DNA from 4 places in the Paenibacillus beijingensis genome. Region 3 is predicted to be linked to each of the others. Evidence: riboswitches for the same ligand, from Rfam matches in the RefSeq annotation. Region 3 holds a riboswitch; each other region holds the start of a gene.
The links. Region 3 has a riboswitch for cyclic di-AMP ahead of VN24_RS03905 (C40 family peptidase). Riboswitches for the same ligand answer to the same signal wherever they lie in the genome.
Positions count from the first base shown of each region.

Region 1: it holds a riboswitch for cyclic di-AMP, as region 3 does, so the genes downstream of both, VN24_RS23800 (HAD family hydrolase) here and VN24_RS03905 (C40 family peptidase) in region 3, are expected to answer to the same signal.
Region 2: it holds a riboswitch for cyclic di-AMP, as region 3 does, so the genes downstream of both, VN24_RS10820 (C40 family peptidase) here and VN24_RS03905 (C40 family peptidase) in region 3, are expected to answer to the same signal.
Region 4: it holds a riboswitch for cyclic di-AMP, as region 3 does, so the genes downstream of both, VN24_RS21965 (hypothetical protein) here and VN24_RS03905 (C40 family peptidase) in region 3, are expected to answer to the same signal.

Region 1 is NZ_CP011058.1:5,270,059-5,275,581, reverse strand. It holds gene VN24_RS23810 (DUF2334 domain-containing protein) at 1-560, opposite strand, end outside; cyclic di-AMP (ydaO/yuaA leader) riboswitch at 845-989, shown strand; gene VN24_RS23800 (HAD family hydrolase) at 1,134-1,802, shown strand; gene VN24_RS23795 (mannitol-1-phosphate 5-dehydrogenase) at 2,085-3,242, shown strand; gene VN24_RS23790 (sugar porter family MFS transporter) at 3,478-4,896, shown strand; gene VN24_RS23785 (SGNH/GDSL hydrolase family protein) at 5,108-5,523, shown strand, end outside.
Region 2 is NZ_CP011058.1:2,397,201-2,402,723, reverse strand. It holds gene VN24_RS10830 (hypothetical protein) at 1-545, shown strand, start outside; gene VN24_RS10825 (hypothetical protein) at 689-946, shown strand; cyclic di-AMP (ydaO/yuaA leader) riboswitch at 1,571-1,817, shown strand; gene VN24_RS10820 (C40 family peptidase) at 1,823-2,323, shown strand; gene VN24_RS10815 (exodeoxyribonuclease III) at 2,614-3,396, shown strand; gene VN24_RS28705 (MmyB family transcriptional regulator) at 3,479-3,838, opposite strand; gene VN24_RS26880 (helix-turn-helix domain-containing protein) at 3,865-4,173, opposite strand; gene VN24_RS10805 (MerR family transcriptional regulator) at 5,495-5,523, opposite strand, start outside.
Region 3 is NZ_CP011058.1:821,974-827,496, reverse strand. It holds gene VN24_RS03915 (carbohydrate ABC transporter permease) at 1-836, shown strand, start outside; gene VN24_RS03910 (ABC transporter substrate-binding protein) at 888-2,492, shown strand; cyclic di-AMP (ydaO/yuaA leader) riboswitch at 2,668-2,802, shown strand; gene VN24_RS03905 (C40 family peptidase) at 2,801-3,298, shown strand; gene VN24_RS03900 (NAD(P)-binding domain-containing protein) at 3,613-5,031, shown strand; gene VN24_RS03895 (LysM peptidoglycan-binding domain-containing protein) at 5,136-5,523, opposite strand, start outside.
Region 4 is NZ_CP011058.1:4,849,599-4,855,121, reverse strand. It holds gene VN24_RS21970 (citrate synthase/methylcitrate synthase) at 1-579, shown strand, start outside; gene VN24_RS21965 (hypothetical protein) at 612-1,031, opposite strand; cyclic di-AMP (ydaO/yuaA leader) riboswitch at 1,160-1,355, opposite strand; cyclic di-AMP (ydaO/yuaA leader) riboswitch at 1,479-1,663, opposite strand; gene VN24_RS26555 (N-acetylmuramoyl-L-alanine amidase) at 1,912-3,288, opposite strand; gene VN24_RS21955 (futalosine hydrolase) at 3,552-4,184, shown strand; gene VN24_RS21950 (1,4-dihydroxy-6-naphtoate synthase) at 4,184-5,041, shown strand; gene VN24_RS21945 (NAD-dependent epimerase/dehydratase family protein) at 5,194-5,523, shown strand, end outside.

The sequences.
Region 1 (5,523 bases), 1.3 Mb from region 3:
ACCGTCCGGCTATGCGGAGCCGAAGGGTTCGTTTCGTACATGATTCCGCTGCAAGCTTCCAAGACGGATCGCTGGATCGCCGATGCCGCGTAATGGGGCGTTTCGAACCAATCGGGCCGCAGCCCTGTGGACTGAAACATCCGCAAGGCTGCAGTAAACCGGCCGTAAGCATAGGAATGGCGCAGTGACTTGGGACGGCTGAGCGCTTCTTGCGAGTCATCCGGCGGACAATCGGCGCTGCAATCCGCATAATGAAATTCATAACCGTCGGCACTGACCGCTTTGCCGAATTGATGCGTATATCCATGCATGCCAAGCGATGCCCCTCGCTTAACCAATGCATGCAGCGTTTGGACAAAGCGTACGGCTATTGAGTCGGTACGATCCGTCAAGGCACGGTCGATCCCGCGGGTCGGATCGATATAACGGGAAATGACGGCCACTTGAAACGGAATGCCTTCCGATTGTAAATAATCGGCAACGACAGTCAGTTTCGTCTGGTTTTCGGCGGATTCGTAGTATCCCCCCGGACCGATATCCTCAAGCCGTATCATCGCCATTTTCACTGGAGTCCTCCTAAAGGTTTTGCCGGAGGCAAAACCACTTCGTAAGCATAAGCCTAGGTTTTGCCGGAGGCAAAACCACTTCGTAAGCATAAGCCTATTAAAAAGTATGTTGTTTCCGCTCGCGGTGTTCTCGTTCAGCGGTATCTTGTTTTTGCGGAGGCGCGAGACTTTTTCAGGATAAAAATCGCAGTAGTATGGGAGATTTATGTCAGGATGGTGGACAACAGCTTTACAGTAAACTTTACAGTAAACTTGACTTTTTAGACAATTCCCATTATTATATGAATATGCTTAGTTTCCGACAACGTCGGAGAGCGGGGGAACCACCTTTTGGGGCGAATCATTTCATTGCTTTTAATGAATGTAGGGTACCATCTTACCCGAGTCCGTCAGCTAACCTCGTCAGCACAAGATGGGTCATTTCTTTCTAAATTAATTTTTTAGAGTTGAGACCCTTTGAGTTAGGGGTCTTTTTATTTTTCCCCTGCTCAACAGCTGGCATGTCCCCGCTTGATCCGATCGTTTGTCTACAAAGAGAGAACAAGCAAATCGGAGGGAGTAGAGACCATGACTAAAGCGATTATTTTTGATTTTGACGGAACGATTATCGACACGGAGACTGCCTGGTACGTAGCATTCCGGGAGGCCTACAAGAAACACGAGGTAGACCTTTCCCTGGAGATGTACTCGGGATGCATTGGAACGAGTCTTCACAAGTTTAACCCTTATGAGTATTTGATGACCGATTTGAATTTGCCGATTGACCGGGACGAATTCCGCAAAGCGGTACAGCTGCACCACTCCCAGCTCATGGAGGTTGAGGAGATGCGCCCCGGCGTACTGGAGTATTTGCAAAGCGCCAAACAATCCGGATTGAAGATCGGCCTCGCTTCCAGTTCGCCTCTGGAATGGGTCGAGAAATATTTGAAGCAGTTAGGCATTTATGATTACTTCGATTGTATCCGTACCGCTGACGATGTGCAAAATGTAAAACCTGACCCCGAATTGTATCTTCAGACCCTGAAGGGACTGGGTGTAAAGGCTGATGAAGCTATTGCGATTGAAGATTCACCTAACGGCGCAAAAGCGGCTGAGGCTGCCGGAATCCCATGCGTTCTTACTCCGAACTCCATCACCAAAACTCTTGAATTTGGTAACAGTCTGCATCGAGTGGAGTCGCTGCGCGATCTTGCGTTCAGCACCGTGTTTGCAGGTGCAGTTGCCCAAACCAAATAAGCCTAAAGCGGCTTATTTGAAAGCAGCTTGTTAATAGAGCAATGATAAGCATGCGGCTCGAACGTCGTTATGCAGTGCCGCAACGCGCGCAGAATACTGTGTGCGTTGCGTTAGTTCAATTATCGCAGCTTAAATGATCTGAAAATTGCTAATATTACAACTTCAAGAGGTGGTAAGCAGGAATTCGGAAAGGGGAGAAGCAAATTGAGTGTCAGTTATAATAAAAAGGAATCGAGCAACGAGTGGAAAATTCGTCCTTTTCGTCATGAGAGCAAGAAAACGATGCCCAGCAAAAAAAGGAAAGCCGTTCATTTTGGAGCCGGCAACATCGGTCGCGGCTTTATCGGAATGATGTTATCCAATTCAGGCTACGAGGTCTGTTTTGTCGCTCGAAATGAAACTCAAATCGAGCTTCTGCAGCAAAAAAAGCAATATACCGTTACGTATGCGAATGAGAACGAAGATACGGAAATTGTTAAGAACGTCACAGCCGTTCAAATCAATAATCGCAAAGACGTCAACGAGCATATTACGGAAGCCGAGCTGCTTACGACGGCCGTCGGCGTATCCGCTTTGCCGTCTATCGCCAAAGTAATCGCCCAGGGGATCGAAAAACGTCTGAGGCATAATACACGCCCATTGCACGTTATTGCATGCGAAAATGCCGTTGGCGGAAGCTCGCTGCTCAAAAAATGGGTGTATCAACATCTTTCTGCCGAAGCCCGCGCCGAGGCAGACCGCTTGATTTCTTTCCCCGATTCAACGATTGACCGTATCGTTCCCGCCCAAAAGCATGAAGATCCATTGGCCATTAAAGTAGAACCTTTCTACGAATGGGTGATCGACCGTTCCGGTTTCCAGAACGGCTTTCAAGAAATTGAAGGAGCCAAATACGCGGACTCGCTCGAGCCATTTGTGGAACGGAAGCTGTTTACGGTTAATACCGGCCACTGCTGTGCGGCATATTTCGGGTTTCTGGAAGGGTTCCAGACCATTCAACAAGCGTTGAAAGATCCCGCTCTTGAAACAAAAGTTCGGCAGGTATTAGAGGAAACCGGCCAATTATTAATTCATAAATATCATTTAAATCCGGCGGAACACCGGAAATATATCGATAAAACGTTGGAACGATTCAAAAATCCGGCCATTACCGACAAAGTGTTCAGGGTCGGACGTTCACCGTTGCGCAAGCTCTCACACAACGACCGTCTCGTTCGCCCGCTAATACAGGCGCATGAGCGCGGATTGAAGGCTCCGCATTTAACGTCGGCTATCGCGGCTGCACTTCTGTTCAACAATGAGAAAGACCCTGAAGCCGTCGAAATGCAGTCGATTATTGAGAAGAAGGGCATTTCTCACTTTATCGCCCAACGGATGGGGATTGCAAAAAATCATGCCGTCCACTCCGAAATCGTTGCAGCATATGAACAATTAAAGTAACCGCGGATTTAGAACGAGTGCGAGCAACGGATCGGATTCGATGGAATCCGCGTTCACAACAACCCGCTGACGGATGCAGCGGGTTTTTATTTTGAACGAATGGAGCTTTCATTTCATTACGTTTGTTATTTTTCAACCGGGTTTGATCCTATTCGTTAACTTGACCGTCGCCAGCTCAGATGGTTTAATACAAAAGGACCATATATAGAAAAAGAAAAGAAATTGGAGAGTGGAAATGGAGAACATCGCTGTAGAGAAAGAAGCTGTCGAGAGCCGATCGGACAGCACCGGGCAGCAAATCAATATGCGGTTTGTTACGCTCGTTGCCATCGTAGCCGCGCTTGGCGGCTTGCTGTTCGGATTCGATACTGCTGCCGTGTCCGGCGCGATCGGCTTCATGAAAATCAGATTCGGTTTGAATCAGGTGGAAGTCGGCTGGGCGGTTTCGTGCTTGATTGTCGGCTGTATATTCGGCGCTGCCGGCGCGGGAGGGATCAGCGACAAATTCGGGCGGAAAAAGGTGCTGTATGCGGGAGCGGTTCTGTATTTGATCGGTTCCGTGGGCGCCGCATTGTCGCCCTCTTTTTCGGCTTACGTCATTGCGAGGCTCGTTAGCGGATTAGGAATCGGGATTACCGCCACGTTGGCGCCGCTATATAATGCCGAGATCGCACCCGCAAAATATCGCGGCCGTTTGGTAGCGCTTAATCAAGTCGCGATCGTATCGGGAATTTTATTGGTTTATTTCCTCAATCTGTTCATTGCAGGTTTAGGGGATGATGCTTGGGACATTTCCACTGCATGGCGCTGGATGTTCGGAGTTGGAGCGGTACCCAGCATCTTGTTTATCATTCTGTTGTTCTTTGTCCCTGAAAGTCCAAGATGGCTGATCAAGCAGGGCAGACCCGCCGATTCGCTTCCCATCTTGCTGCGGATTCACGGGGAAGAACTGGCCAGAAAAGAAGTATTGGACATTAAAGCATCGTTTAATGAAAAGCAGGCAACGATGCGGGAAATGCTGTCCGACCGGGGGTTGCGCGCCATTCTAATTGTAGGAATTGTAGTGGCGCTTACGCAGCAGATTACAGGCATCAATGCCGTCATGTATTATGCACCGGAAATTTTCAAGGCGGCGGGCGCCGGAACGGACGCTTCGCTCCTGCAAACGATTCTCGTCGGTTTAATCAATTTGGTGTTTACGCTGGTGTCGATATGGCTGATTGACAAAGTAGGACGCAAAGCGCTTGTTCTTGTCGGCTCATCTATGATGACGATTTCGCTTGCTGTCATCGGTATTGCGTTCCATACGGGCCATACAGCCGGACCTTTGGTGATGATCTTTATATTGCTGTATGTAGCGTCTTTTGCGATCTCACTCGGTACAGCGGTATGGGTGCTGCTTTCCGAAATCTTTCCGAACCGCATTCGCGGCATTGCGACCGCGATCGCCAACATGGCACTGTGGGCGGCAAATTATGTCGTGACGCAAGCTTTTCCGCCGTTGCTTAACACAATCGGATCCGCACCAACCTTTTGGATTTTCGGCGCGATGGGACTGTTCACCTTTTTGTTTATGTGGCGCGTCGTTCCGGAGACGAAAGGGAAATCGCTGGAAGAAATCGAGTCCATATGGATAAAGGCGGATCGAGCGTAGTTAAACGGACGTCATTCCGATCATGAAAAGGGTTATCCCACTTGTCTTACGACGGGGGATAACCCTTTTTCATTGATATCATTTAGGAGTGATGTTAAAATAATACAGGATGTGGCCTTCCATTTTTTAGTTGGTTATACCCCCTCATTTACTTAAACCCGCACGTTTTTTTCAATGTGTCTCCCTATCACGTTAAAAGGAAGTGGACGTATTGCACAGCAAGCTGAAGATTTGGAATATTCCTGCCAAAACAGCCGTTATCGCGCTGTCTGCAGCTTTGGCAGGCTCATTTGTCGGATCCGGAAGCAATCCGGCAGCGGGAATAAGGTTTGAGGCGGGTCCCAAAATGGCTGCTGCGGCAAGCGCGAACAGTGCGGAGGTTTCCACGGCCGGGACGCAGCAAAGCGGAATGTACCGGATTGTCGCCATCGGTGACTCGCTGACGGCAGGTTATGAGCCGGGGATGGAAAACGTGAAAAATCCGGTACCTTACGGCTATGCAGACCGCGTCTATGAGCAGGCTTTATTTCACGGACTTCGGACCGAATTTGCAAACTACGGAGTCCTCGGACTGAGCACGGAGGGTCTTCAGAACTGGCTCAATAGCGCCCAAAGCGGCAGTTCGAA
Region 2 (5,523 bases), 1.6 Mb from region 3:
TCAATGCGGGACTGTTCTACTCGCTCCATCACGTCTCTGCCGGCGGCGACGGAGGCAGCCGGTTCATGCAAGGCATCCGCCGCTGCTGGAAACGGGTGCTGCCGCTCTACTGGTGCGAGACGCTGCTGACGCTTGCCCCGGCATGGTGGCTGCTGCCGCGCGGCTTGGACGCCCTCCTCTCGAGCCCCTCCATGCTGGAACTGGCGCAAACGGCGCTCCCTTGGGGCGCAGGCTGGCTGCTATGGGGCGTCCTGCTGCATCTGCTGTTTCTCGCTCTGCAGTTCGGGGCCGCTTCCGGCCAGAGCCTCACGGACTCGCTGCTGCGCGCGCCTCGCCTCCTCCTCCCTCTTGCCGCGCTGTCGCTTGTGCTTTGGCTGATCGCGGCGGCGTCCGGACTGGCCGTCAGCGGCGCCTCGCTGCTATGGGCGGGCCTGCTGGCCATCATGATCCAGCAATTGTATCATTTTGGCCGCACATTGCTTGGCATATGGAGCGTCGCTTCGCAATTTGACTGCTGGCAGTCGAACCAGCCCGGTTCCCGCTGACATGTAAAATCTAATTTTGGTAAATTTACAAATTTTCTGACATTTCAAACGTTTTTCGTGTATAATAGAGTAACCTCATTCGTCAAACGTTGCCCGGACCGCTATCCCTATAGAAAAGAAATATTCACTAGGAGTGGATAACCATGTTGAAGAAAACCCAACTGTACTGTGAAGAATTGTACAAGGCAACAGGAGACATGCTGTTCCGGATGAAGAACTACAAGCCTAACGCCAAAACGGAAGAAGAGCTTGCCGCCCTCAACCGCGAACATGCGGAGCTGCGCATCGGATCCGCCGCAGGTCAGGCATCGCTCGCTTGCCTGGACGAAACGATGCGCGTTCTGGAACGGATGCGCACACGGCTGCTCACCATGATGGAAAATATGCTGTTTACCGCCTGAGAAAGAGGCGGACGTTAAATAAAGCGCCCCAAGCGGGCGCTTTATTTTGTTTATCCGGCCCGCCCGCCCGCAGTCCCGCTCGCCCCGCATTATACAGAGCTGGGCGCCGGACAGCGCCCGCGCGAGCTCCCATCGCGCGGTGTGGCGTCGCATGACGTCGCCTTGCAAAGCATCGTACCAAACGCAGCCTCGCGGGAGCCGTCCTTTTCGCCTGAATATCGCTAGCGTGTCCAGTTCGATCTGTTTACGACGGGACGTTTCGGGTTAAATGCGGCAAAGGCGCAGGCCCAGCCGGGCCGCTGCGAGGAACGCTCCGGATGCTGGAGAGAATGCGCGTAAGACTGCTGACCATGATGGAAAATGTCCTCTATACCGTCTGATGGAAGCGCCGCTGGTGGCGCTTTTTTTCGTGAGCAAAGACCTACAAGTATTCAGCGTTGCAGCGTCCGTAATCTGACAATCTTCAACATCTTTAACGATGCTCAAAAACCGGTAAAAACGGCTGGAAGTGAGTATTCATCATGCTGATAGCGCTTACCTCACCCATGCGAATCATTAGAATTATTAGAATTTAACGTCGAAGGAAGGAGATTATTGAAAAAAAAAGAATAGGTAGCGAGTACATAAAACAAACTGCCGAATTCCCGTGTACATGGAAACGGGGGAACCACTTTGGGTGAATTGATTTCGACGTCCCGCCAAGCAAGAAGTAATCGTCCTCGCACCGCTTGCCAGCCATCTCTGGTACCGCGGCCCGGGTCCTTACAACCACAAGGACGACCACGCCAGCTGCAGCATGACGCCTGAGAAGTCATAGGGTGCCTTCAACCGAACCCCACAGCTAACCTCGTAGGCTTTTGGAAGGAGCTTTACGCTTTGAAGAAAGTATCAGCGCTATTGATCGGATTTGCCCTTCTGCTCACCTTCCAGGTCGGCAGCGTGTTTGCAGACTCCAAGATGGACGGCGTCATCAGCGATGTAATCGGCACACCCTACAAAATGGCTGGTACCAGCACTAGAGGATTTGACTGCTCGGGCTTCACATCTTACGTATTTAATCAATTCAAAGTTTCCCTTCCGCACTCCTCGATCGCGCAAGCCCGGATGGGGAAGAAAGTCGCGAAGGACGATCTGATTGCAGGCGATCTCGTATTTTTTAATACGAGCGGCAGGGGCATTTCCCATGTCGGCATCTATGTCGGCGACGGCAAAATGGCCCATGCTTCCTCCAGCAAAGGCGTTACGATCAGCTCGATCAGCGATTCGTATTACACGAAACGTTATGTAACGGCGCGCCGCATTATGAGTACGGATACGTACGAAAAATATGCGGACGATCCTTCCGACGAAGTGGACGGAGGACCGGACGTCGATTAACTTACCGCTAGCTGCAACGGTTCGTGAGCATTCAAGCCGCATGAGTTTGTCCTTTGGGACAAGCGCTTGCGGCTTGAATGCTTTTTTGGCCGGCCTTTTTCGCCACAACTTCGTGAACCCTTTCTTTGCGCGTCATGAACGCTTGAGCGTGTTCATCGGTCTCTCTGTACAAAAGTATAAACTACTTTCCAGAATAAGATGACCATCCGGAGGAGGAAAACGAACTGGACTTTAGTCGGGCAAACGCGGATTCCATCAACTAAATACGAATTGCAAGGAGACAGACGAGGATGAAATTGGTGTCGTGGAACGTCAATGGTTTAAGGGCATGCGTCAAAAAAGGCTTTTACGATTACTTTAACGAAACGGATGCGGACATTTTTTGCGTTCAGGAGATCAAGCTGCAGGAAGGGCAAATAGGTATGGAGCACGGGGAGGAATATGCCTCGTATTGGAATTACGCGCTGAAGAAGGGGTATTCGGGAACCGCCGTTTTTACGAAAATCAAACCGCTTTCGGTGCGTTACGGCATCGAAGAGGATCACGAACCGGAAGGGCGCATCATTACGATGGAATTCGATTCCTTTTATCTCGTGAACGTTTATACTCCGAACGCGAAACGCGATCTGTCCAGGCTTGCGTACAGACTCGAATGGGAAGAGCGTTTTCGCGCCTACGTCGGGCAATTGGACGCCGACAAGCCGGTTATTATTTGCGGCGATTTGAATGTGGCCCATCAGGAGATTGATATCAAGAATGCGAAGTCCAATCACGGCAACTCCGGATTCACGCCCGAAGAGCGGGACAAAATGACGCGGCTGCTGGATGCCGGATTTATCGATACGTTCCGCTATTTTTACCCGGACCGGACCGACGCCTACAGCTGGTGGTCGAATATGCCGAAAGTGAGAGAACGCAACGTAGGCTGGCGAATCGATTATTTTCTCGCATCCTCGAGACTTGCGCCTTTCCTGGTCGATGCAAAAATCGACTCCCATATATTCGGCAGCGACCACTGCCCGGTCATTCTGGAAATGGCGGATATGAACGGCTCGGGGCGGAGCGAGGCGTAAACACAAAGAAATGCAGTTTTTCATTGCCATGATGTTCGCAAAGGATGTCACATCAAACATTTCATGATCGGAACCCGGTTTGTTAATCACCAAAATTGCTGTCCGATTTTTGTCTGAGCTCAAGGAGCGACCACAATTTTTGGAAAAATGGGCTGATCTGTGTTAAATCGGCGATAAACCGGGGAAAACAAGGATCACCGGCACATCGGTCGCTAAAACTTCGGAATAAGGAAACTGCATACCCCGATTTCTCTTCCCAGTTGGCGATTCGGGACATAAGCGATTTGTCCGTAGACCACAGCCAGATCAGGTTCCGATCTCTCGCAGCCGCTTTGGAAAAATCGAAAAAATAGCGGCACGACGCATCGTTCCACGCAAGCACATCCGCATGATGGCTTTCTGCCATTGCCGGGTAAGGGAGATCGCCTATCATTTTTTTCAGCGCCGGCGTAATGACCTTTTCTTGCTCTAACGGTCGGAGCTTACCGGAAACTGAGCCAGATTCATGACCTGACGATATTTGCCTCCATTCAACTTCAACGCCCGGCCGACGCTGGCAAGTACCTCTTTGGACACGTGAATGTCGCATCCTTGCTCAAGCCACGTGTACCATGACAAGCTCACTCCCGCCATATCGGCCAATTCCTCGCGCCTAAGCCCCGGTGTTCGCCGCCGAGTGTGGCCTGATGGCAGTCCGACTTTTCCAGGGGCAAGCTTGGTACGGCGTGATTTTAAATAATTGCCCAGCGCTTTTCGTCGATGCGAGTTCGCATTCACGGCCTGCTCATCCCCGTTCCCATCCCATTTGGGCCTTCACCGGTCGTCAATTTCATTGCGGGATGGGGCATGCTTGTACTCGCGGCAATGCTAGGATACTGGGCCGAATGCAGACCGACATCCTCTGTGGGCTTTCATGTTCGGAGCCTTAGGAGTGCTGCTTATGGGCCTGTTTGGGACATGCTTCAGAGTGGGTGGTACGTGTCCGGTTCTTCACTCAATTCTCGTACCATTAGTTTAGTTTTTTTCCTCATCCTTCGCAATCGAGTTGTCGGGGTAGGTAATCCATCGTTCCAGCTTCTTATCCCACACGGACTGCTATGTTAAGACTATTCCAATGCTAAAGGTAAGTTTCGAAGTGGCGTGGCGGGAATGACTCCCAGTATACTCCAGAGCTCTGTTTAAATGCCCTTCCTTGGCTACGTTTGGGAGGACTTAGGGAGCGCGAAATCCGTAAACGTGTGAGCCTAGCGTAACAGTGTATGCACTCCAACAAAAGGTAAGAAACGCAAAGCACGAAAAGGTGGACTGAGAGTTGTAGTGTGCAGCCTATTGGCGGTTGTTTGTAACTAAGGGTTGCTTCAACCAGTCAGGTGTAATATCGTTTATTTTTCAGCTCTATTTCGGGCATCGCTTAACATCTTCAAAAGTAGCTTGCAAATCAGAAAAATCAACTTATTAAAGCTAAGATTTCCTTGTTTATACTCTTCAATAGACTTATTTGAGTACTATAGCTGGAGACTTCTCTTTATAAGACGTGAGAATCTCCTTGGAAATCCGATAAACATAAAATAGGTACCGTAAAACAAAAAAGGACTGAAAAAGCCTATACACCAGCAACCCGAAACAAGCTCAAAACCCACGTCTGACGCGCCCTCGTGGCTACTTACTCGTCCCCTTTTGCTATTGGATTTTCAGGCCAGGAAATCCAATCGCTCCAGCTGTCGGATTCCCTGTGGAAATGCCTTCAAGAAGTACATCGAGACAATGGGAATGCCGATCGGTACGTTGGTCATCGTTGTTACGTCAGGTCCATTGTATCAACGCGGGATCAGTACCGACCGGCACTTTGTTCCGGGGGGAGTGAACAATCTGGCCCTGAAGCTTCAAGAAAGCATTGAGAAATTTTCAGTATAATATAAAGTCATAGCGATGCCAGGCCACTGAAAAAGTCCCTTTGATTTAGGAAAGGTACAGCTACTCAAGAATAATGAGTAGACTGCACCTTTCTTTTTGTGAGTGAAAATCAATGAACTCTTGAAACTGCTTCAAATACGCACGAAGCACATAAAAATACAGAGCAACGGCAGCCTTGATATGCTTATCTAACGGAAGCCGACTTGCCCGATT
Region 3 (5,523 bases):
TTGCCTGCCTGGCCTGTTTAATTCCGTTCTGGCTGATCTTGATGGTTTCATTGACCAGTCAGGATGCGTTGACCAAATACGGATACAGCTTTTGGCCGCGAGAATTCGACTTTGTTGCCTACCGCTATCTGCTCCATGATGCGGAGCCGATCTTGAGAGCGTTCGGCGTTTCCATTTTTGTAACCGCTGTCGGAACAATCGTCAGCCTGTTCGTGACATCGGCCATGGCCTTCTCGCTCTCCAGAAAGGACTTTCCGTACCGCGGATTTTTAAGTTTCTATGTGCTGATTACGATGTTGTTCGGCGGCGGATTGCTTCCTTGGTACTTGGTCTATACGAAGTTCCTCCATTTGCAGGACTCCCTGCTCGCCTTGATTATTCCCGGACTGCTGGGCGGGTTTAACGTATTCATTATCCGCACGTTCTTTACGACCAGCATCCCTCCGTCCCTGATTGATTCGGCGCAAATCGACGGAGCGAGTGAATACCGTACGTATTTCAGCATTATTCTTCCGCTATCGTTGCCGGTTCTGGCAACGGTTGGTCTTTTCACAATTGTGGGCTATTGGAACGATTGGTTTACGAGCCTGGTCTTTATCAGTAACGATAAGCTCTACAATTTGCAATATTTCTTATACAACACTTTAATGAATGCTCAATATCTTCAGTCCATTGCGGATAAAGCGCATATTGACGCGTCGTCTATGCAGGTTCAGCCGCTGGAGGAGCTTCGAATGGCAATGGCGGTTATTGCGGTATTGCCGGTCGCGCTTGTATTTCCTTTCCTGCAAAAATATTTTGTTAAAGGCTTGACGATCGGTTCAGTCAAAGGCTAAGTTCGGTTCCGGCCGATTTAGTATAAAAACATCCTATGGGGGGTTACGGAAATGAAACGTTATAATAAAAGGTCGATCATTCTTACGTCGCTTCTTCTATCGCTTTCTCTTGCCGCGGCGGGCTGTACAGGCAATAGCGCAGGCAACCAGAATACGGAGCCGGCACAGGAGCCTCAATCTTCGCAGGCTTCGCAAAGTTCAGACCAAGGTGCCGAAAAATTGGATCCGTACGAAGTCGTCATGGTCTATCCGGACGGCAAACAGAATGATCTGTCAACCGTCCAAAGCGCCATGAACGATTATTTGAACAAAACCTATCCGGAGCTAAATATGAAGGTTAAGCTTAATCCGATCGATTGGAGCGCTTACAGCGACAAGACGAACCTCATGATGTCCTCAGGGGGAAAATTCGATCTGCTGTGGACGGCCAATTGGATGGGGTTTGAATCGCAAGTGGTTAAAGGCGCCCTGCTTCCGCTCGATGATCTGCTTGCGAAATATGGAGCCGATATTAAAGCGGTTGAAGGTGACCTGCTGGAAGGAGCTCGCCGCGGGGGTAAGCTGTACGGCCTCCATGTTCACCAGGAGCTGGGCAATCCCCAAGGAATCGTGCTCAGAAAAGATCTGGTCGACAAATATAATATGGACCTGAGCCCCCTTAAATCAGGGGAATTCAAAGACCTTGAACCGCTGCTGAAGACGATTAAGGATAACGAGCCGAACATAACACCTGCCGTTGGACCGGCCTTCCCGCTAGGCGCTTATTTTGGATCGGGCAGCATGGAGAGCATCATTGGCCCTGCCGGGCTGGATCAGCGGGATCCAAATGCGGACAATAAATTTAAAGTCGTCAATATGTATGAAACTTCCCGCTATATGGAATTGGCGAATTTGACGCGTGAATGGTATAAAGCGGGTTATCTCAACAAGGATGCAACGACCCCTGGAGTGGATATTTGGAAAAAGTTCCAAGCCAAAACGGCGTTTGCGTCCATCGGATCCGATCTGGAAATCGTGAAGGATATGGAAATCGGAAAGCCGGCGCCTATGCCGAACAAGAGCACGCAAATCGGCATTGAGCTCATTCAGATTCCGATGAACATTGACAGGCTGCATACGACCAAGCTGTCCGCGACGATGCAAGCCATTTCCCAAACTTCTAAAGATCCGGCTCGTGCGATGATGCTCTTGAATTTGTTATACAAGGATAAAAATTTACTGACCTTGTTCAACTACGGCGTAGAAGGTAAGCATTACGTCCTGAATAACGGGCAAATCGCTTTGCCGGACGGCAAAACGAAGGACAATGTCGGGTTCTATCACGACAACCAGTGGCAGCTCGGCAACCAAATGCTCAACTACACCCGCATAGGCGAAGATCCGGACAAGTACAAGAACTATGAGCAATTCAACGAAATCGTTCAAAGCCAGCCTTCTCCGCTATTCGGATTCGTGTTCGATCCGGAGCCGGTGAAGAATGAATTGATCGCCATCGGCAAAATTCAAAGCACCTACGATCCGGGCCTTCAATCGGGCCAACTGGACCCGGCAGAATTGCCGAAGATGATCGATAAATTGAAAGCCGCAGGTCTTGAAAAAATCATTGCCGAAGCTCAGAAGCAAGTAGACGCTTGGCGCGCAGCTAACGGAAAATAAGGATGAAAAGGGGTATTGCCTAGCGCAATACCCCTTTTGACTGCCATAAATGAAGAATAGATGAGAAAAATGAAAAAGAATGACGAAATGTAGCGGGAAAGATGAAAGGATTCTAATTTCGCTGCAGGAGGGATTTCAGAGAAAAAATCGAATTGTACTACTCAATGTAATAATAACTACATAATTGTCGAATTTCCGTACATGGAAAACGGGGGAACCATCTTGGGTGAATTAATCTTGCAATTAAAGGATTATAGGGCACCTTCAACCGAACCCTTAGCTAACCTCGTAGGCAGCGAAGGGAGTATATGTTGAAGAAGCGAGCCGCAGTTTTGTTGTTGGGAGCCACAATGTTGTTTGCAGGTGCAGGGAATGCTTTTGCAAATGAATCAGAGTTAAATGAAACCGTTAATGAAGTCGTAGGGACTCCTTATAAGTGGGGAGGAACTACGGTCCAAGGATTTGATTGTTCCGGATTCATCCGTTACGTGTTTAATCAATTCGAAACGAAGCTTCCGCGGACATCCAGGTCACAAGCAAAGGTTGGCATGAAAGTGGAGAAAGAGGAACTGCGTCCTGGAGACCTTGTTTTCTTTAACACAAATGGCATCGGGATTTCTCATGCCGGTATCTACATAGGTGAGGGAAAATTTGCTCATTCATCCAGCAGCAAAGGTGTCAGCATCAGCAAATTGTCGGACTCTTATTATAAGAAACGTTATGTCACTGCCCGGCGTATTGTAACGGGAGAACATTATGCAGCAATGATCGAAGACATCCATGAGTCAGATGATGCTCGTGCGTAAAAGATAAGGACCAGCCCGCCATAGCAGATGGCAGGCCGGTTTTTTTTTGCCTAAAGTTTTCTTTGTCTTGTGACGATTAACAATTCGCAATCGAAAATTTAGCGCCAATTACAAAAAACAATGGATGCCCTTTAAAATGCAGGGTAGAAAAGATAATATATGAGATGGATCGTAATGTAACCTTTTCTCACATTCCATGGAGATAAGGCTTGCTTTTTTCCAAAAGGAGCTAAATGAAACATCCATTTATCCCGATTGAATCGCAATCACGAAATGATAGCTTACAAGAACACCGCTGAAAGGTATGAATAATGATGAGCTTAGAGGCTTTAAACGAACGAGTGAAAACCGAACTTTCTTATCTCGCTTTCGGGGGCGCGGACTGGGTGCGTCCTCTGAGCCATCCTGAAGGGCATGTCTACGATGTCGTCATTATCGGCGGCGGCCAAGGCGGCTTAGGCACGGCTTTCGGACTTTTGCGCGAGCGGGTATCCAATATTCTCGTGATCGACGAAAACCGTGAAGGCTTGGAAGGGCCGTGGGAAACCTATGCCCGGATGGTGACGCTCCGAACACCCAAGCATTTGACCTCCATCGACCTTGGGGTTCCTTCTTTGACCTTCCGCTCATGGTGGGAAGCGCAATTCGGGCCGGAAGGCTGGGAAGCGGTGGATAAAATTCCGCGGGGCGACTGGATGAACTACCTGCGCTGGTATCGGAAGGTTCTGAATTTGCCAGTCATCAATGAAGTGAAGCTGAACCTGATCGAGCCTGCAGAAGATGGGATTCACCGCCTTCATATCGAAGGGGCCGGGGCGCCGCGGGGCCTGCTGCTGGCTCGCAAAGTCATTCTGGCCAACGGCATTCAAGGCGGCGGCGAATGGCACGTACCGCCGATGATCTCAGGCAAATTGCCGGACCATCTCTACGCTCACACTTCGAAAGATATTGATTTTGAAGCGCTTAAAGGCAAGAAAATTGCTGTTTTGGGCGGCGGGGCGTCGGCCTTTGATAATGCCAATTTCGCCTTGAACGAAGGTGTGGCTGAGGCACACGTCTTTGTACGCCGCAAGGAGCTGCCGCGTATCAATCCGATCCGCCAGATGGAAGTTTCCGGCATGATCGAGCATTTCCCGACTTTGCCGGACGCCGATAAATATAAAGTATTCGCCCATTTCTTTAAGTTCAATCAGCCGCCGACGAACGATACGTTTGGACGGGCTGCTTCCTGGCCCGGCTTTAATCTGCACTTGGGCGCACCATGGCTTGATGTGGAGGCGACAGATGACGGTGCGGTGGTGACCACGCCTCAGGGTAAATTCACCTTTGATTTCCTCATCATCAGCACCGGTCTTCTTACCGATCCGGCGTTGCGTCCGGAGCTGAAGCTTGTCGAAAGCCACATTGCCCGCTGGAGCGACCGTTATACGGCGCCGGAAGAAGTGGCCAATCCGCTGCTCGATTCCCATCCTTACCTCAGCCCCGGCTTTGCTTTCGAAGGCCGCGATGAAGAGGGAGCAAAGCTTTTGCATGGACTTTATGCTTTCAACTATTCTGCGCTAATCAGCTGCGGGATTTCGGCTTCGGCGATTTCCGGCATGAAATATGCGATTCCAAAGCTCGCTTCGGCGGTCGCGCATCAGCTGTTCCTCGATGACCGTGAAGAAATTTTGAAAAACTTCTTCGCTTATAACGAGCTTGAATTTGTCGGCGAATGGCCGCAAAAGGGATAACCCAGCTTGAACTGAAAAGAGCCGTCCCCGAGTAGTAAACATTCTACGAGCGGGACGGCTCTATTTTCAATTACAGTATGGCCATGCAATCCCAATCCCCATATCTACTTATGCATCGGATTCGGCCCTGCTTGGAACGGCATCGTTTGGGTCGGATACATGACGTTAGGAGAATCTTCTCTTTCCATGTACGTTTTGTGACAGTACAGATGCGAAATGCGCGGGATATAGACGGATTCGCCCAGTGTCATTTGTTTCGGATTTCCAATGTGCGGGTTCGCTTCCTCAATGATCGGATAGGGCATATTGTACATATGGGATATTTTTTCTAACGTATCCCCGGCTTGCGCTTGATGGACAGTGAAGATTTCGTTTCCGCCGTCTTCATCCCGGAAAAAAGGAAAGAAAAACGGAAAGAAGAAGAAAAACGGGAACAAGAAGCGGCCGGGAAAAAATGGATGAGGGAACGGGCGGAATGGACGGCGGAATCCG
Region 4 (5,523 bases), 1.7 Mb from region 3:
CATGGCATGAACGCTTCGACGTTTGCTTCCCGTGTCATCGTGTCCACTCAATCGGATATGTGTGCGGCTGTGAGCGGAGCGATCGGAGCGATGAAAGGCCCTTTGCATGGAGGCGCCCCCTATGAAGTCATTGCCATGCTGGAGTCGATCGGCAGCAAGAGCAATGCGGAGCCGTGGATGAGGAATGTGCTCGATAACGGCGGCCGCCTGATGGGCTTCGGACACCGCATATACAAAACGAAGGATCCGCGCGCGCAGGCGCTGCGGGCCGTCACGATGGAGCTGACCGGCGACGATCCATCCTTCGATCTGGCAATCTATGTGGAAGATACGGCCATTCGCTTGCTCGAAGAATATAAGCCAGGCCGCCGGTTATTCACGAATGTAGAGTTTTATGCGGCGGCGATTATGCGTGCAATCAATCTAAGTCCGGATCTGTTCACGCCTACATTTACAGCAGGCAGAACGGTCGGCTGGACGGCCCACTTGCTCGAACAAGCGGCAATCAACCGGATTTTCCGTCCCGAGTCGATTTACATCGGCACGATGCCGTCTATGTTGGATAACGACCTTAATTGACCGAGGGATTACAAGACGTTAACGGGTTCCGTTTACGGTTTGGGCGGAAAATGATCGGCAATGAGCGTTGAAATATCGTTTTTGATCGTATGAATTACTTTGTTCACGCCCGCTTTCTTATAATGAAGGCGGGGATCGTGACTGCCGGTAATGACATAGATCGGTTTTTTCGTCCAGCTCCGGCACATCTGAGCATAGCGGCAGCACAAGTTCAAGCTTTTTTCGAATAAATATATTTTTGCGACCGCAATCGGAGCGAACTCCTTCCACGAATCTTTGTCGGCCGTATTCACCCTAATAACACGGTCTGCGCCTAGACTGCATATCCGCTCATACTCGGTCTGGTTATTTACCATCACGGCCGTCGGAATTCCTCTTCGGCTCAATTGTTTGAGGAATTCTTCCCCTGCAGCATTAGGAGCCGACACCAATATATAATCCTGTTGGTTCACACTGTTACCCCTTCCAATTCTGGTCTGAAAACAAGCCGCAAAAAAGAAGCCGCGACGGAAGAGGAACTCTTCTCGCGGCTTCCAGGCACAGTGAAAACAAACCGTGTCGAACGTTCACGATCAATAGTTGCCTCTCTAAAATACGCTTACGAGGTTAGCTGCCGGATTCGGGCGTCAGAGTCGCCCTTCCTTGGAGCTGCATAAACCTACTTTCGTCAAGGTCAATGCAGCCCTAAGGATTCACCCCATGGATTCCGCTCACACGGAAAATCCGCTCGGTTCCCCCGCTCCTGCGTTGCAAAAAGGATTCAGCGATAAAGACAGATTTATTGGATTTGCATAGCCAAATGAGAGCACAAAAAAAGACCGCAGAGGATTTCCCAGCGGCCGTCATCATCACAAGCTGCATCATCCTCTCTCCTGCAGAACGCCTTGCCCGAACAGCATAACGGCATTCTCTACGCTTGCGAGGTTAGCTGCCGGATTCGGACGGTGAGAGTCGCCCTACCCGAAGAACCAACGACCGATACGTTGTTCCTTCAGGATTCACCCCGGATGAAACGGCAACATGTCAGAAGCCTTTCATCGTTGGTTCCCCCGCTTTCCTAATGGAAATTCAGCGGCGAATCGCATTCGATTCATGTTGAATATTACGCCGACCGCCATACTTTGTAAAGGGATATGTCAGGCCTAAGATGGGCGTAATCATTTATTTTTATGACTGACAAGAGATAAGGACCTCTATTTCATCGCCATTCTTAATTTTTCTCCTGATTACTCCGATTTTTGGCTTGTTTCCGCATTTAATGGCTGCTTGGTTTTGATGATTTCGGTTTATAACAAGAAAAATATCCAAAATCAGGTCAGAAAACTGCCCTCTTTATAACGTATTCCTTGTCTGCTTTTGATAATACGCCTTAATGCCTTCATAAATACCGCTGGCCAGCTTGTCATGATAAGCGGTTGTTAAGCTGGCGGTAAGCTCCGCAGGGTTGGAAAGAAAGCAGCCCTCGATTAAAACGGCCGGTCGGAGGTTATTACGCAGCACATAGAGCGGATCCTTTTTCACATTCGCTTTCTCTTCACTCTGAAGAGATTTCAGTATGGAGTGCTCAATCGTTTCTGCCAGTCTTTTATCCGCTGGATCGCTGTAAAAGGTTCTCGTTCCAGATATATCAGGGTCATTTGCGAACATATTTTGGTGAATGCTGACGAACAGGTCCGCCCTATTCCGGTTGGAAATATCGACTCTTTTGGCCAGCGAAATCGATTCGTCATTGGAGGTTCGCGTCATGATTACATTTGCGCCGGCTGCTTTCAGTTTGTTCTTTAACGCCACCGCCGCTGCCAAATTCACCTTGCTCTCGTAGACTTCAATTTTTTTGCCTTTTGCACCCGAGTCTTTGCCGCCGTGACCGGCATCAACGACGATCGTTTTGCCGGTCAACGGTTTCACGGCAGCGGTGCTCACAAGTCTAATTTCGCCGCCAGCCCTCTCCCTTGATCCAACTTGCTGCGATGGTTTTCCGTACCTCCAATGGACATCTTCGGCTTGCACCCATAAACTGCGGCCGTCGCGATTATACAGCTTGATCCATTGTCCGCTCACTTGTTCCGGCACATACAAGGAAGCCTCAAGCGCTTTCGTACAGCTAAAAGTTAGATCGGGACCTGAATAGAGGGTGGCTCCTGCAGGTACGGATAAAGACTGGCTTTTCTCCTCAAGTTGGACGGTTTCGGCGCTTCCCGCTGCGATCCATCCAAACTGCTTCGCATTCAGTCTGACTTTGATCCATCCTTTCTGCTGCGTTACAACAGGGAACCAATCGCCGGCTTCCGTATGCAGCAGCTCCGGTGAAGAGCGTCTCGGTTCAAAGCGGATCACTGAAGCAGATGCTTTCACACGAAGAAACAGGTGTTTAGCCGTGTGGATAGATGATGAAGCGGCTTTGTTTTGAACGGACCTGGCATTCGGCCTCTTGCCCTCCGTAACACTTTTCGAGGTAAAAGCTGCTGAACCGGGGGGCTTGTCCTTTTTCACGGGGGGATACACAACGGGTTCTTTTAAACCTGCCGGGGACAAATTCGTTTCGTCCGTTAACGATTGGGCAGGCGGATTCGAAGTCCCGAGCGGCGAAAGCTGCGCATGCAGCAAATGCAAAACGATAATCGTCGAGCTGAACGCAAATACGAAATGAAACCAAAACAGCTTAGACACACTTATTTTGGGCGACGGCCGGTAAGGTTTGTCCTTCATTCTATCAATCCCTCCTGCTCGTTCTATCAACCTTGCTTATGAAGGATATGAGAGAAATCGGAGATTCATGTCTGAAATTTCGTTTCATCGCGGCCGATCCTATCGTGTACTGGAGCAGAAGCCATAATGAGTGATATACTGGATAACATTAATAGGGAAAATAAATGAAACGGCGGTAGCAGATGATGATCAGGAATGAAACCTTCAATGAAGAAGCGAACATAGCAGCCAATTCTTCGCCCGCGTCGCCGGATAAGCCGCGCATGCTTATCATGACCGCCGTCGAGGCGGAACAAAACGCCGTATTGCGCGGCCTTCGCGGCAGCGATCGGTTTGACGTTCGGATTGCCGGAGTCGGACCGGCTGCGGCTGCAGCCCGAACGGCTGCGGCACTCGCCGGCTCCCGGTATGATCTCGTCATAAGCGCGGGCATCGCCGGCGGATTTCCCGGTATTGCGGAAATCGGGTCGATCGTTGTCGCAGACGCGATCGTTGCGGCCGATCTTGGCGCGGAGACGCCGGAAGGCTTCACAAGTGTGGACAAGCTCGGATTCGGTTTCTCCCAAATTGAAACCGATCATTTGCGGCTATCCCGCCTGGCTGGAGCACTGGAAGCAGCCGGCATGTCCGTTCATACCGGGCCGGTCCTCACCTTGTCGACGGTGACCGGTACAAGCGAGACGGCGGAACGATTGGCCGCTTTAGTTCCCGGAGCGGCAGCGGAAGCGATGGAAGGATTCGGCGTCGCTTCGGCTGCTTTGTTGTTCGGATTGCCGGTGTTGGAGATCCGGACGATTTCAAATGCAATCGGGCCGCGCGACCGCTCCGCATGGCGGATTAAAGAAGCGCTGGAAGCACTTGAGGCCGCCAGCGCCGTACTAACGGAGGTGCTGTAATGAACATCGCTTTTTCTCCTTGCCCGAACGACACGTTTGTATTTCACGCCTGGGTCAACGGGCTGCTCCCCGGTGCGCCGGAGCTTAACGTTACGTATGCCGATATTGACAAGACGAACCATATGGCCGTCAGTCACAACGATTTTGACGTGCTCAAAATATCGTACGCCGCCTTGCCGTGGGTATTGGACGATTATGCGCTGCTGCCTTGCGGAGGCGCGCTTGGCAGAGGCTGCGGCCCCCTCGTGCTTACATCGGGGAACGCTACTAGCAACATGGACCCGTCAGCTCTTTCAGGAAAAAGGGTAGCCGTACCTAGCGAGCGTTCGACCGCCTATTTACTGTTCCGACTGTGGGCGGCACGCAACGTTCCCGGAGGCGTCGGAGACATTGTAGTCATGCCGTTTCATCAAATCATGCCCGCTGTCCGCGACGGATCGATCGATGCCGGACTTGTCATTCACGAGGCGCGATTCACATATCCTGCTTATGGACTTCATATGCTGACGGATTTAGGCAGCTGGTGGGAATCGGATACCGGGCTGCCGATTCCGCTCGGAGCGATCATTGCACGCCGCACGCTTGATCTGGCGAGCATCGCCAAGTGGACTACCGCGTCCGTCGAATACGCTTGGAAGCATCCCGAAGCGTCACAGGCGTATATTATGAACCATGCACAGGAGCTATCGCCCGAAGTGGCGCAAGCTCATATCAATCTGTATGTAAACGAGTTTACGGCCAATCTCGGGGACAGCGGTTATGCGGCGATCAGCGCGCTGCTTAACAGGGCTGCAGAGGAAGGGCTAGTGCCGAAAGTTGAACCTGCCAAGCTGATGTGGCCGGTTCATCACATGTAAAGGAAATTGAACTTGCAAGGGAGACGCAGGCAACCGCGTCTCCCTTCACTTGTATCGGATTCGATTACGTATGACTTCGAAATACTTTGTATGATATTTATTTTTAAGCATCGATTTTAACGCATTCATAAGAAAGGGGCTCAATAATAGAAATGCGCAAAAAGTCCGCCGTCTTGATAGGAGCTACCGGTCTGATCGGGAAAGAATTGGCAAAAGTACTATTTCAACAAAATAACTATGAAAAGATTCATTTATTGGTACGCCGTTCTTCAGGTCTCCATGATCCGAAGTGCGAAGAGCACATCGCGGATTTTGATCGTTTAGATCAGCATTCGCATTTATTTCATGGATCGGACGTATTTTGCTGTTTAGGTACCACGATGAAGCAAGCAAAGACAAAAGAGGCATTCCGAAAAGTGGACTATGTATACCCTGTTGAAGCGGGTAAATTGGCTGAGCAATTTCATTCGGAACAATATCTT